3 regions of the Oceanisphaera sp. genome follow, and region 2 is predicted to be linked to each of the others. Evidence: riboswitches for the same ligand, from Rfam matches in the RefSeq annotation. Region 2 holds a riboswitch; each other region holds the start of a gene.

Region 1 (4,361 bases), on a different contig from region 2:
TGATGAAGTGACAGACTTATGGCTTCCAGCTGTCTTCGATTTGGTTAATATCGCTAAGCCGTGGATAATGGAGGTATGGATGACATGGAGAACCCCACACAATGAGCACAGCAAGCACCTTAACTATCACCCGCCCCGATGACTGGCACTTACACCTACGCGATGGCGAGCAACTAAAAGACACCGTCAGTGATGCCAGCCGCTACTTGGGCCGCGCGCTCATTATGCCTAACTTACTCCCCCCGGCTACCACCACAGAGCTGGCGCTAGATTACTACCAAAAAATAACTGCAGTTCGCCCCAAAGGCAGTCAGTTTGAACCCTTGATGAGCTTATATCTCACTGACAAAACAGACCCAGAAGAAATTCGTCGCGCTAAAGCTTCGGGTAAAATTGTTGCCTGCAAGCTGTACCCTGCGGGTGCCACCACCAACTCAGACTCAGGTGTCACAGATGTAAAAAACATTTACTCGGTACTGGAAGTCATGCAAGAAACAGGGATTTTGTTACTAGTACATGGCGAAGTGACAGACCCAAGTATCGATATCTTTGACCGCGAAAAGGTCTTTCTAGACACTATCTTGCCTGATGTGGTGCGCGACTTTCCAAACTTAAAAATTGTACTTGAACACATTACCACCGAGCATGCGGTCAACTTTGTTGAGCAGGCCGGCGATAACCTAGCTGCCACTATTACGACCCATCACTTGATGTTTAACCGCAATCATATGTTAGTGGGTGGCATTCGCCCGCATTACTACTGCTTACCGATATTAAAGCGTAATACTCATCAAGAAGCCTTAGTGCGAGCGGCGACGAGCGGCAATAAGAAGTTTTTTATGGGTACTGACTCGGCACCGCATTTTCAGCAGAATAAAGAAACCGCTTGTGGTTGTGCTGGCGCTTATACCTCTCACGCTGCTGTGGAGTTATATGCCGAAGTGTTTGAAGAAGCCGGTGCGCTGGATAAGCTAGAAGCCTTTACCAGCCACAATGGCCCTGACTTTTATGGTCAGCCACGCAATGCCGATACCATTACCTTGGTGAAAGAGTCTTGGACTGTTCCCGAGACCTTGCCTTTAGGCGGCAATAAACTGGTTCCGATCCGCGCCGGTGAAAGCATTAGCTGGACGGTTAAATAAACCTTATGAGGGGTGAGGAGTGAAGCGGATAGAAAATCACTAAGCGCCCAGCGCCCAGCGCCCAGAAATGATAAGCCCTAAGCCTATGGTTTGGGGCTTTTTTATTACCTTTATAGGCGAACGCTTGCTCTCGCATTTCGGCGCAGCCGGAAATATTTAAAAAATTTACGCTTACAGCGTAATGCGAGAATAAATGTTCGCCTACAAAAAGCGCTCTCCCCTGGAGCACCGCATTGGCGCAGGTTCCGTTGCAAAATAGGTGTGGGTGTTGGTTAGTCTCTTAGCTTGGTGCTTGGAGCCGGGCGCTAGGCGCTGTTTGTCCAAAGTTTGACAAGCATCACTTTTATTCTTACTCTCAGGAACATTCCTAGGGGGGCCTAAGGTGTTGTAAGTAACACTAAATTTGGCTGAGATTCCGCAATTTGCTGCGGTAACCCTTCGAACCTGATCCGGGTAATGCCGGCGAAGGGAAGGAAATGACTGATCCTCACTCTCCCCTGCGCGGCTTATTGTTACTCGGCATTTATAGTCAATGACTGACTATTATCGTAATGCTTGCCTACTTTAGGCAAAGGGAGAACACATGCTTAGTACAACCGAAGCCATTCTCTGGCTCTGTTTTTTTGCCGCTTTTTTTGCCATACCAGGCCTCTATTATGCGCGCCGTCAACAAGATAACCTTGAAAGCTTTATTGTGGCGCGCAATAGCCAAGGTGGATTAGCCACCATGCTCACCTTACTCGCAACTTCACTGGGCACTTGGATTTTATTTGGCCCAGCCGAAGCTGCAACTTGGGGCGGTATTGGTGCCGTCACCGGTTATGCCCTAGGCTCTTTAGCGCCTCGCTTTATGATGATCCCCTTGGGTAAGCGCCTGCGTGAGCTGATCCCCGAAGGACACACCCTTACCGAGTTTGTGTTACACCGCTACGGCAAAACCATGTATTTATTCGTGATGGTTATCATGATGTTTTATATGTTTATCTCACTGACCGCAGGGTTAACTGCCATTGCGAAAATGGTGGAACTATTAGCCCCCGTCCCCTTGTGGGTAACGGCCAGCATAGTGATGGTTGCCACCTTGCTCTACACTTTATACGGTGGTTTAAAAGTCACTATTTTTACCGACCGCGTACAAATGCTGGTGATTTTACCCTTCTTGCTGTTACTGATTATGTTTGGTTGGCAGGCCGTGGGGGGATTAGCTCCTACCATTGTGGGATTAAAAGAAACAGCACCAGAGCTGCTTAACCCGTTTGATATGTCTGGCTTTAAGTCTGGTCTTACCTTCTTTATTGCCGTGGTGCTTACAGGCCTCTTTTATCAGGGCACTTGGCAACGCATTTTTGCCGCCCAAGACAATAAAGCCATTCGTAATGGTTTTATTGTGAGTGGTTTAGTCAGCTTTGTATTTATCTTTATTATGGGCTTGTTTGGTTTGGCTTTTGTGGGGTTAGACCTACCCGGCAGTGGTTCCGTCGCCTTATTTAACGTCTTGCTATCCAATATTCCGTTGTGGTTTGCTATTGGGTTATTACCCTTTGGCCTAGCGCTGATCATGAGCAGTGCCGACTCAACCATTAGCGGTATTTCTAGCATGATGGTGGTGGATTTACGCCGCATGCTCCCCAGCTTTAATGCTAACCGACTGCTGGGCTTATCACGCTGGTTAATCGTACTGCTGTCTATTCCGGTGCTCATTGTGGCCTCTCAAGGCTTTAGTGTGCTGTATCTATTCTTACTTGCCGACCTACTCTGCTGTGCCGCTGCTTTCCCAGTGTTCTTTGGTTTTTATAGTGCTCGCTATCAAAGCTATAACGCTGTGTTAAGTACCGGTGCGGGTTTGGTCGCTGGCCTATGGTTGTTCCCTGCACCGGGTGCAGAAATAAACTATTTACTTGAATCATTCTTATTAGCAAGCTTAGTGCCAGTACTGGTGTCTATTTTGTTACTGCTAGTACCGACTAAACAGCCTTTTGATTTTTCAATATTACGCCAACGTATTCGTAGTTTTGAAAGCTAATTGCTCACGAATAACACATAAAGCCGACCAGTGAGTCGGCTTTTTTTAATCCCAAAATCCGCCATTTCAGCAGATAAGCAGGCAGACGTTAGCCACACAAGCTGCTACACTCGCGACCCCTTGAGTGCGCGATATGACACAGTTCACTCTAAGCCCATTTCTTATTTTTATTACCGACTTATCACTGAAGGTAAGGCGCGACGGCGTCATTTGGAGACACCATGAAGATTATGATCAGAGGCCTATCGCGCCTCACCACAGAACAACAAATATTAGCGCTACTGGCTCCTTACGGCCTGGTGCATTACTTTCATCTTGTTATGGATCCCGTAACCAACAACTCTAAAGGTTTTGGTTTTGCTTTTATGCCTAATCCAGCTCAAGCCAAAGCGGCCATTAAAAGCTTGAACGGCATTGAAGTTGACGGACAAAAAATTCGTGTTAAAAAAGCAGAAGAAAAGCCAAATACAGCAGCCAATAACTTGAGCGAGGCTAAAAAAAATGACTAATAACGATATCTTACGTCGCATTCGCTACTCTCTTAACCTTAAAGATAACGAGTCTCTCACTCTGTTTAGCTTAGGTGGGATCACCATTAACGAAGCTGAGTTTTTAGCGCTGCTGGCTAAAGAAGAAGATGACAATTACCACAGCTGTAGCAATGAGCAACTTCTGGGCTTTTTAGACGGGCTTATTTTAAAAAATCGCGGCCCACGTGAAGGCGGCCCTGCGCCTAAGGCGGATACCTCAGCAGAACCTATCAATAATCAGGTGTTTAAAAAGCTGCGCGTGGCACTTGAACTAAAAGAAGAAGACATTCTTGGTCTGCTTTCTTTAGCCGGTTTTGAAATTAGAAAACCCGAGTTAACCTCATTATTTCGCAAAGTCGGTCACAAACATTATCAAGCCTGCGGCGACCAGTTCCTACGTAACTTTTTACAAGGCTTAGCACTACAGCGCAATCAAAGCGCTGAGTAGTCGTTATAATAAAAGCATAAAAAGGCCGAGCTTATCGCTCGGCCTTTTGTTTAGCTTGGTGCAGCCCTTACCCTATTCTCTAAAGCTGGTAGCGGTTAAAGAAACGGTTCTTCCCTCGGCAGAGCTTCTTTCTGCAAGATTAATAATGTTCAGTCCATCTAATGCGTCTTGCATACTGACGGGTGGCGGCGCTTCACCACGAATAGCCTGTGCCGTAG
Region 2 (4,361 bases):
GGCTTTAATATCTGCTTCTACCTCGGCATCGGTTTTATCTTTAATACGTAGCTGTAAGGTACGCACGCCCCAGTTAAGCAGTTGCTCTAGCCATGCCACGCTGGTGACCACCGGATATAACCCCAACTTCAAGGTATCCATGGCCGCAAATTCAGCGCTTGGATGTGGGCCACTGATCCCTAATTGTTCAGCCAACGTCGAGCCCGGCATTACCACAGTAGGGAAGTCATTCAACGCTGTCGGCCAACCTAAATGAGCCACAGGCCCTGGGCCTGTTCCTACTCCCTCAGCAGCGGCTAAGCCTTGGTTGACATAGGCTTTAGCCAGCACTAGCGCATCTTCTATCGGGTAATCTAGCGCAATAGCCGTGGCAATGGCCGACGACAAGGTACAACCTGTGCCATGGCCATGGGGAGTGTCTATTCGGGGGCTAGCCAGCCAAATTTCTCGCTCACCATCGGTATAAAAATCAATGGCCTGAGCACCGGCCCAATCTAAGTGCCCGCCTTTAACCAAGACAGCGCGCGCGCCCATTTCTAACAAGGCTGCGGCGCCGGCGCGCACATTGTTAGCAGAGTCGGGCGTAATGCCCGACAAAGCAGCTAATTCAATGGCATTAGGGGTGATCAGGTCAACTTCTGCTAACAAATGCTGTTTTATTGCCGGCAAAAGGCTGGCTTCTGCCATCGCCTTACCCGTGCTGGCAATCGCCACTGGGTCGAACACCACATACGGCTGCCACTGGCGACGATACTCGCGCAAGTAACGCGCCAGCACTTCAGCCCGCAAGCCTCCGGGCAATAAGCCAATTTTAATGGCTTTTGCCGGCATATCCGTGGCTAATGACACCAATTGATTAGTAAAAGCCTGCATAAGCACAGGCTCAACCATGGACACTGCAACCGAATTTTGGGCAGTCACAGCAGAAATAACCGAGCAGCCGTGGCCGCCCAGTGCGTGAATGGTGTGCAAGTCGGCCTGTATTCCAGCGCCGCCGCCCGAATCAGAACCGGCAATGGTCCAGACTATGGGTCTTGTCATAGCAATTCTTTCTCCAGTTTATCCGCTTGGTGATAGAGCTCACCGCCGCGCTTTTTGAATTCTTCAGACATCTGTGCCATGCCCGCGACTATTGTTTCATGCTCACCATTGATATCGACCATCTGAATCGCAATGGCTTCTTGCTCTGCTGCATACTCGCGCACTTCTTGAGTAATTTTCATTGAGCAGAACTTGGGGCCACACATAGAGCAAAAGTGAGCCACTTTGCCTGATTCTTGCGGTAATGACTCATCATGATAATCACGCGCTGTTTGAGGGTCTAGCGACAAATTAAACTGATCTTCCCAGCGAAATTCAAATCGTGCTAACGACAACGCATTATCACGAATTTGTGCGCCAGGGTGCCCTTTGGCTAAGTCAGCAGCATGGGCGGCTATCTTATAGGTAATTAAGCCCTGCTTCACATCTTCTTTATTTGGCAGTCCCAAATGCTCTTTGGGCGTGACGTAACACAACATGGCACAACCGTACCAACCAATAAGGGCGGCACCAATACCAGAGGTAAAGTGATCGTAACCCGGGGCAATATCTGTGGTAAGTGGGCCTAAGGTATAAAATGGTGCTTCATGGCAATGCTCTAATTGCTCTTCCATATTGCGCTTAATCATGTGCATGGGCACATGGCCTGGGCCTTCAATCATCACCTGAACATCATATTCCCAGGCCACTTTTGCCAGCTCACCCAAGGTATACAACTCGGCAAACTGAGCCTCGTCGTTAGCATCGGCCACTGAGCCTGGGCGCATACCATCACCAAGTGACAGAGAGACATCGTAAGCGGCACAAATCTCACAAATATCGCGAAAACGCTCATATAAAAAGCTTTCTTTATGATGCGATAAGCACCACTTGGCCATAATAGAGCCACCACGCGATACAATACCCGTCACCCGTTTAGCCGTCATAGGTACATAACGCAGCAACACACCGGCGTGAATAGTGAAATAATCAACGCCTTGCTCGGCCTGCTCAATTAAGGTGTCGCGAAACACTTCCCAGTTTAAGTCTTCCGCTACGCCGTTCACTTTTTCTAGCGCCTGATAAATAGGCACAGTGCCAATGGGTACAGGGCTGTTACGCAAAATCCATTCGCGAGTTTCGTGAATATTACGACCGGTCGACAAGTCCATTACGTTATCAGCCCCCCAGCGGGTGGCCCATACTAACTTTTCGACTTCTTCCTCAATCGAGGACGTTACCGCCGAGTTACCTATGTTAGCGTTAATTTTCACCAAAAAGTTACGGCCGATAATCATAGGTTCAGATTCGGTATGATTAATATTGGCGGGAATAATGGCGCGCCCTTCGGCCACTTCTTTACGCACAAACTCTGGTGTGATGTTCTCGGGTAAATGCGCACCAAAGCTTTCACCTTTATGCTGTTGTAACAGCATTTCATCTCGCACTCGTTCGCGGCCCATATTTTCACGAATGGCAATGTATTCCATTTCTGGGGTGATAATACCTTTGCGTGCATAGTGCATTTGGGTTACGCAATGACCCAGCTTTGCTTTACGGGGCTTGGGCATATGCTCAAAGCGCAAGTGATCGAAACCCTCATCGGCCATACGCTCTTGGGTAAAATCGGAGCTCACCTGAGCTAACTCGACGGTATCATCTCTATCGATAATCCACTGGCGACGCAGCTGAGGTAGCCCTTGGCGTACATCTATGTTCGCCTGCGGATCACCATAAGGGCCAGAGGTGTCATAAATAGGCACTGGCGCATTAGGCTCAAGAATGGGGTTGGCTTCAGTACCGCCTTTCAAACTATCGGCAAGGTGAATTTCACGCATCGCCACCTTTAAATCAGGGCGCGAGCCTTGCAGATAAATTCGTTTAGAATTAGGAAAGTGCTCACCTTTAAGGTTATCGATAAAGGCTTGTGCTTGGCTGCGAACTTCACGGCGGTTTATTTTTTTAGCCGGTTTTTGAGTCGTTACTTCTGTTGGTTTTGCTGTTGACATAGCTATCTCACTTGAATCCATTTTTGGTGAAAAAGCTTGTCAGGAGTGTTGATGAAAAAATTGGCAGAGGAGGAAAGACGCCAACTTCTCACTTGCTTCCCTTACACAGGTATTAGCCTGATCAGGTTCAACGGATCCCACAACTTTGTGGTCTCAGCCCATATAGAGCACTCCGACAAGATAGCCTCTAGTAAATCAGATCCAGATCACAAAAGCAAAACTGAACAAGCGAAAACGTCTTACGTTATACGCTGAACGTTAAACGCAACGACTCAACCTACCTGCTGCGCAGGATCAATAGCTTAAGCGTTGCACTACAAAACTTTCTGTTTATCTTTAGCGTATGGCGTAAAACGCTATTACCAAGCTAACCCCAACGCCAGTAATCCACAAAACAGTAATGCCCCTCGGGCAGTGAGTGCTAATGCCTGATTTAAAACATGCCCTCGTTGAGTCAGCACCAACCGCACAGCTTTACTTAATGGCCACAGTGCCAGCAAACTTAAAAAACCAACCCCTTGCATAATTTGACTGCCCGCCAGCACGGCCACCGCCAATAGCAACAGCTGATAAAGTCGTGCACCGGCCAGCCCTAGCCGCAAGGCCAAGGTGCGTTTTCCTGCCACCCCGTCTGCCTCAAGATCGCGAATATTATTAATATTCAGCACAGTTACCGACAATAAGCCCGAAGTTAGCGCCGCCCAATAGGCAGTTGTACTCAGTTGATGCTGCATTAAATAATGGGTGCCCAATACCGCCACAGGGCCAAAAAAGATAAACACCGCAATATCACCCAAGCCTAAATAACCATAAGGACGACTGCCTAGGGTATAACCTAAGGCCGCCAGCAGCGCCAAGGCCCCTAAGGTAATAAAGCCCAACCAAGCACTGATATTGCTGCCCAACGCCTGCCACAATAATAATAACCCCGACACCACCGCCAGCAGACCCACCCCCTTGATGGCGCCTTGTAATTGCACGGCACTCACTTGCCCTGATGCTAATACCCGGGTGGGACCGGTGCGGGCACCGGAATCTGTGCCACGCACCCCATCGCCATAGTCATTGGCTAGGTTTGATAATATTTGCAGTAATAAAGCGGTAGTGAGTGCCAGTAGTAATACGAGGCCATTAACACTGCCCGCCTTAGCCGCACTGCCGGCGCCTAATAAAATAGCGGCCAATGTTAACGGCAGTGTTTTAAGCCGAATAGCTAATAACCAAGAGTGTAGCGACATGGAGCTTCTATCTTTTAACTGAGTGAATGCAATGGGTTATGGTAACTAAGTCAGATTCGTTATGCTTTAACTAATATCAATATAAAGGCGCTAG
Region 3 (4,361 bases), on a different contig from region 2:
GTGTGATAGTTTAAGTTATTGATATTGTTTGATTAAATTATTTTAGGTCGATCATGGTAAGATCGGCTTTGCACAGAGTTATCCACAGGTTGCGGTGGTGCTAGCATGGTGCCAACGGCTTGGCTGTGGCATGCTAGCGGCCAACGCATTAACGAGAACGACATCATGGCTGCCATTCCCTCTAAACCCCTGATCCTAGTTGATGGATCTTCTTATCTTTACCGTGCCTACTTTGCTTCATTAAAGGCCGATCTCCGCACTACAGACGGGCGTCCTAGCGGGGCGATTCGTGTGGTCACTAATATGCTGCGCAGCTTGCATAAACAGTTTCCTGACTCGCAAGTTGCCGTCATCTTTGATGCCAAGGGCAAAACTTTTCGTGATGAACTTTATGCTGAATATAAAGCACAGCGCCCAGCTATGCCGGACGATTTGCGCAGTCAAATAGCATCTATCCACAACATCATTAAAGCTATGGGGCTACCGTTAATTATAGAAAGCGGTGTGGAGGCCGATGATGTGATTGGTACTTTGGCACGCCAAGCCACTGAGCAGCAGCTAGATGTGGTGATCAGTACGGGCGATAAAGATATGGCGCAACTGGTAACGGATCATGTGTTGCTGATGGACACCATGAAAAATGAGTTTATGGATCGCGACGGCGTAATCGAAAAATTTGGTGTCCCCCCCGAGCTAATAATCGATCTACTCGCCTTGGTCGGCGATAAAGTGGATAACATTCCGGGTATGCCAGGGGTGGGTGAAAAAACCGCCTTGGCGTTACTGCAAGGTTTAGGATCAATTGAACATATTGCCGCACAGACCGATAAAATAGCGGAGCTAGGCTTTCGGGGATCTAAGAGTTTTGCAGCCAAGTTCGCCGAACATAAAGAGATATTGGACTTATCTTATACCTTAGCCACTATTAAAACTGATGTTGAATTACATTGTGGCCCGGCCGAACTGTTACAAACTCCGCCTGATACCGAGGCGCTTAAAGCCTTGTATCAAGAGTTTGAGTTCCGTAACTTGTTGGCCGAACTCGATCCTGAACAAGCACAGGCGGATGCTAAACCCGCTGTGCCAGCCATGGAAGTAAACTACCAGACCATTCTAACTGAAGCCGAGTTACAAGATTGGGTGAAGCGGCTAGAAAAAGCCCCCTATTTTGCTTTTGATACCGAAACCACCAGCCTTAACTATCGTGATGCTCGGGTGGTGGGCATGTCATTTGCTATTAAAGCTGGCGAGGCGGCGTATGTGCCTTTTGGTCATGATTATTTAGATGCCCCCGAGCAGTTGAGTGAAGCCGTAGTCTTGGCTGCCTTAAAGCCACTATTAGAGGCAGAAATGCCGGTAAAACTAGGGCAAAATCTTAAATATGATGCCAACGTGCTAAAAAATCACGGTATTCATATGCAAGGCATAGAGCTAGATACCATGTTGGAATCTTATGTACTGAACTCAGTGCAAACCCGTCACGACATGGATAGCATGGCTAATTTTTTCTTAAATCATGCCACCACGCCATTTGAGGCCATAGCCGGTAAGGGTGCGAAGCAGCTGACTTTTAACCAAATTCCGCTAGAAGAAGCCGCGTTTTATGCCGCGGAAGATGCGGATATTACGCTGCGTTTACATCATCATTTATCTGAACAGTTAGCGGCAGAACCTGCGTTACAGGCGGTATTTGACGAGATTGAAATGCCGCTGGTACACATTTTAGCCGATATGGAGTACACAGGTGTTAAGGTCGATAGTCAGCTGCTAGCTATTCAAAGTGATGAAATTGCCAAGCGCCTCAAAGAGTTAGAGCTTAAAGCCCATGAATTAGCTGGCGAACCTTTTAACCTCAGCTCGCCTAAGCAATTAGGGGAAGTGCTATTTACCAAGCTTGAACTGCCTATTATCAAGAAAACGCCCAAAGGCGCCCCCTCTACGGCAGAAGAAGTACTGCAAGAGCTGGCGCTCGATTATCCATTGCCTAAGTTATTGATGGAATATCGTGGTTTAAGCAAGCTAAAATCGACCTATACCGACAAATTACCGAAAATGGTTAATGATCATAGCGGTCGTATTCACACTTCGTATCATCAGGCCAATGCTGCCACTGGCCGCTTGTCGTCCTCAGATCCTAATCTGCAAAATATTCCAATCCGTACCCCAGAGGGACGCCGCATTCGCCAAGCCTTTATTGCCGAGCCGGGTTATAAAATTGTGGCGGCGGACTACTCGCAAATTGAACTGCGCATTATGGCGCATTTATCTCAAGACAAAGGTCTGCTCGATGCGTTTGCTAAGGGATTAGATGTGCATAAAGCCACGGCTGCCGAGGTGTTTGGCGTTGATCTTGATAGTGTCACTACCGAGCAGCGTCGTCGTGCCAAGGCGATTAACTTTGGGCTTATTTATGGCATGAGTGCTTTTGGTTTATCTCGTCAATTAGGGATACCGCGCCACGAGTCTCAGTCGTATATGGATATTTATTTTGAGCGCTACCCTGGCGTGTTAAAGTACATGGAAGAGACTCGCGCCCTAGCGGCAGAAAAAGGCTATGTAGAAACCCTGTTTGGCCGTCGCTTATACTTGCCAGAGATTAATGCTAAAAACGGTGCGCGGCGTAAAGGAGCCGAACGTGCCGCTATTAACGCACCTATGCAGGGAACCGCCGCAGATATTATTAAAAAGGCGATGATTAAGGTTGCCGCATGGCTGTCTGAACAAGCGGATAATGACGTGCGTATGATCATGCAGGTGCATGATGAACTGATATTTGAAATACGCGAAGATAAAGTGGCAGAATTTAAACAGCAAATATGCGAACTAATGGAGCAGGCCGCCAGCATAGACGTACCTTTGCTGGTTGAAGCCGGTGAAGGTGATAACTGGGATCAAGCGCATTAGACACAGCTTTAAGCCGTAAGCTGTCTGCGGAAGACATGGAGTCGTACTGCGTATGGCGTAAAGCGTGCTACGTTCTTTTTAGGGCGGCTTTCTTTTCCAGCTCTAGGTCGTTATTATCAACAGCATTGTTAGTCGGGGAGCCTTAAGCAGGCTGAGACGGTGAACTGCCGGACCCGCTGAACCTGATCCAGTTAATGCTGGCGGAGGAAACTAACGGGCAGCGTTTAGCTTGTCGGTGGTTGCTTCGCCCGAAGGAGCCAAGGAATGTCCATTAAGCAAAAACCCATTATTTTAACGATTGCCGGATCTGATAGTGGCGGCGGTGCTGGTATACAAGCCGATATTAAAGCCATTTCTGCCACCGGTGGTTATGCCTGTTCCGTGATCACCGCACTAACCGCACAAAACACCCAAGGCGTAACAGCCGTGCACCCCACACCACAAGCCATGATTGAGGCGCAACTTGATGCGATATTTAGCGACCTATCTGTAACGGCCGTTAAAGTGGGTATGTTGGGAGATGTTGCCACCATTCGTACCGTAGCAGCGGCTTTGCGTAAATATAAACCGACACACTTAGTAGTAGATCCTGTGATGGTCACCGCTAATGGTGATATGTTGTTAGCTGATGATGCAGTGCAGTGCCTCCGAGAAGAGTTATTGCCATTAGCGGATGTGATTACACCTAATTTGCCCGAAGCGGCGGCGTTGTTGGCCGCACCTTTGCCCAAGCAGATGGCTGAAGTTGAGTCTCTGTTTGCTGGTTTGGCACAGCTAGATTGTGGGGCGGTATTAATAAAAGGTGGCTTCTTGCAGCAAGAAGCGCGTAGCCCAGATTGGTTATTGAGTGGTGAGCAAGTACGCTGCTTTGATACTCCTAGAATTATGACACCCAATACCCACGGCACAGGTTGTACCTTGTCGGCTGCGTTGGCTTGTTATTTAGGGCAGGGCTTTACCATGGAGGCAGCAGTCGAGCAGGCTAAACATTATATTGATCAGGCTATTTTAGCCGGTAGCCGCATGCGTATTGGCCAAGGGCGCGGTCCTGTTGATCACTTTTTTGCACTATAAGTGGTATTACCGTTAAGTCAAAAAGATACTTAATAAGAAACTGCTTCGATCAAGCTCTCAATTAGCGCGATAAGTGGGACTAAACACTTAGCCCTGCTTGCGTTTTTTAAAAGCGACTTGTAGTATCATTAACTATAAAAATAATATAATAAAAATCGATTAACCGATTGAATAAAATCAAAATTATTCCTTACTATAGCCTCTGCACTGTGCCACCTCCCCCTTATTTTTAGCTTATTCTATTGCCTGAACAGGCAAGGAAAGGAGGCGTTTTTCCTATGCTTGTTGCCGTTTTAGCGGGTTTCATTTTAGCCTTGCTGGTGCCCCGATTAGCTCCCTTAATGGGGGATAAAATTGGTTGGTGCCTGTCTGTGCTGCCTGCA

What was found. Region 2 has a riboswitch for thiamine pyrophosphate ahead of thiC (phosphomethylpyrimidine synthase ThiC). Riboswitches for the same ligand answer to the same signal wherever they lie in the genome.
Region 1: another riboswitch for thiamine pyrophosphate. It lies ahead of ACTHY5_RS02320 (sodium:solute symporter family transporter); the one in region 2 lies ahead of thiC (phosphomethylpyrimidine synthase ThiC).
Region 3: another riboswitch for thiamine pyrophosphate. It lies ahead of thiD (bifunctional hydroxymethylpyrimidine kinase/phosphomethylpyrimidine kinase); the one in region 2 lies ahead of thiC (phosphomethylpyrimidine synthase ThiC).

Annotation. Positions count from the first base shown of each region.
Region 1 covers NZ_JBQDEX010000013.1:220-4,580, forward strand. The annotation lists gene pyrC (dihydroorotase) at 102-1,142, shown strand; TPP riboswitch at 1,502-1,630, shown strand; gene ACTHY5_RS02320 (sodium:solute symporter family transporter) at 1,726-3,165, shown strand; gene ACTHY5_RS02325 (RNA recognition motif domain-containing protein) at 3,387-3,674, shown strand; gene ACTHY5_RS02330 (DUF1456 family protein) at 3,667-4,143, shown strand; gene ACTHY5_RS02335 (Gfo/Idh/MocA family oxidoreductase) at 4,216-4,361, opposite strand, start outside.
Region 2 covers NZ_JBQDEX010000012.1:7,601-11,961, reverse strand. The annotation lists gene thiE (thiamine phosphate synthase) at 1-1,041, opposite strand, end outside; gene thiC (phosphomethylpyrimidine synthase ThiC) at 1,038-3,029, opposite strand; TPP riboswitch at 3,109-3,214, opposite strand; gene menA (1,4-dihydroxy-2-naphthoate octaprenyltransferase) at 3,389-4,267, opposite strand.
Region 3 covers NZ_JBQDEX010000007.1:1,018-5,378, forward strand. The annotation lists gene polA (DNA polymerase I) at 166-2,904, shown strand; TPP riboswitch at 3,028-3,130, shown strand; gene thiD (bifunctional hydroxymethylpyrimidine kinase/phosphomethylpyrimidine kinase) at 3,169-3,978, shown strand; gene ACTHY5_RS01375 (putative monovalent cation/H+ antiporter subunit A) at 4,257-4,361, shown strand, end outside.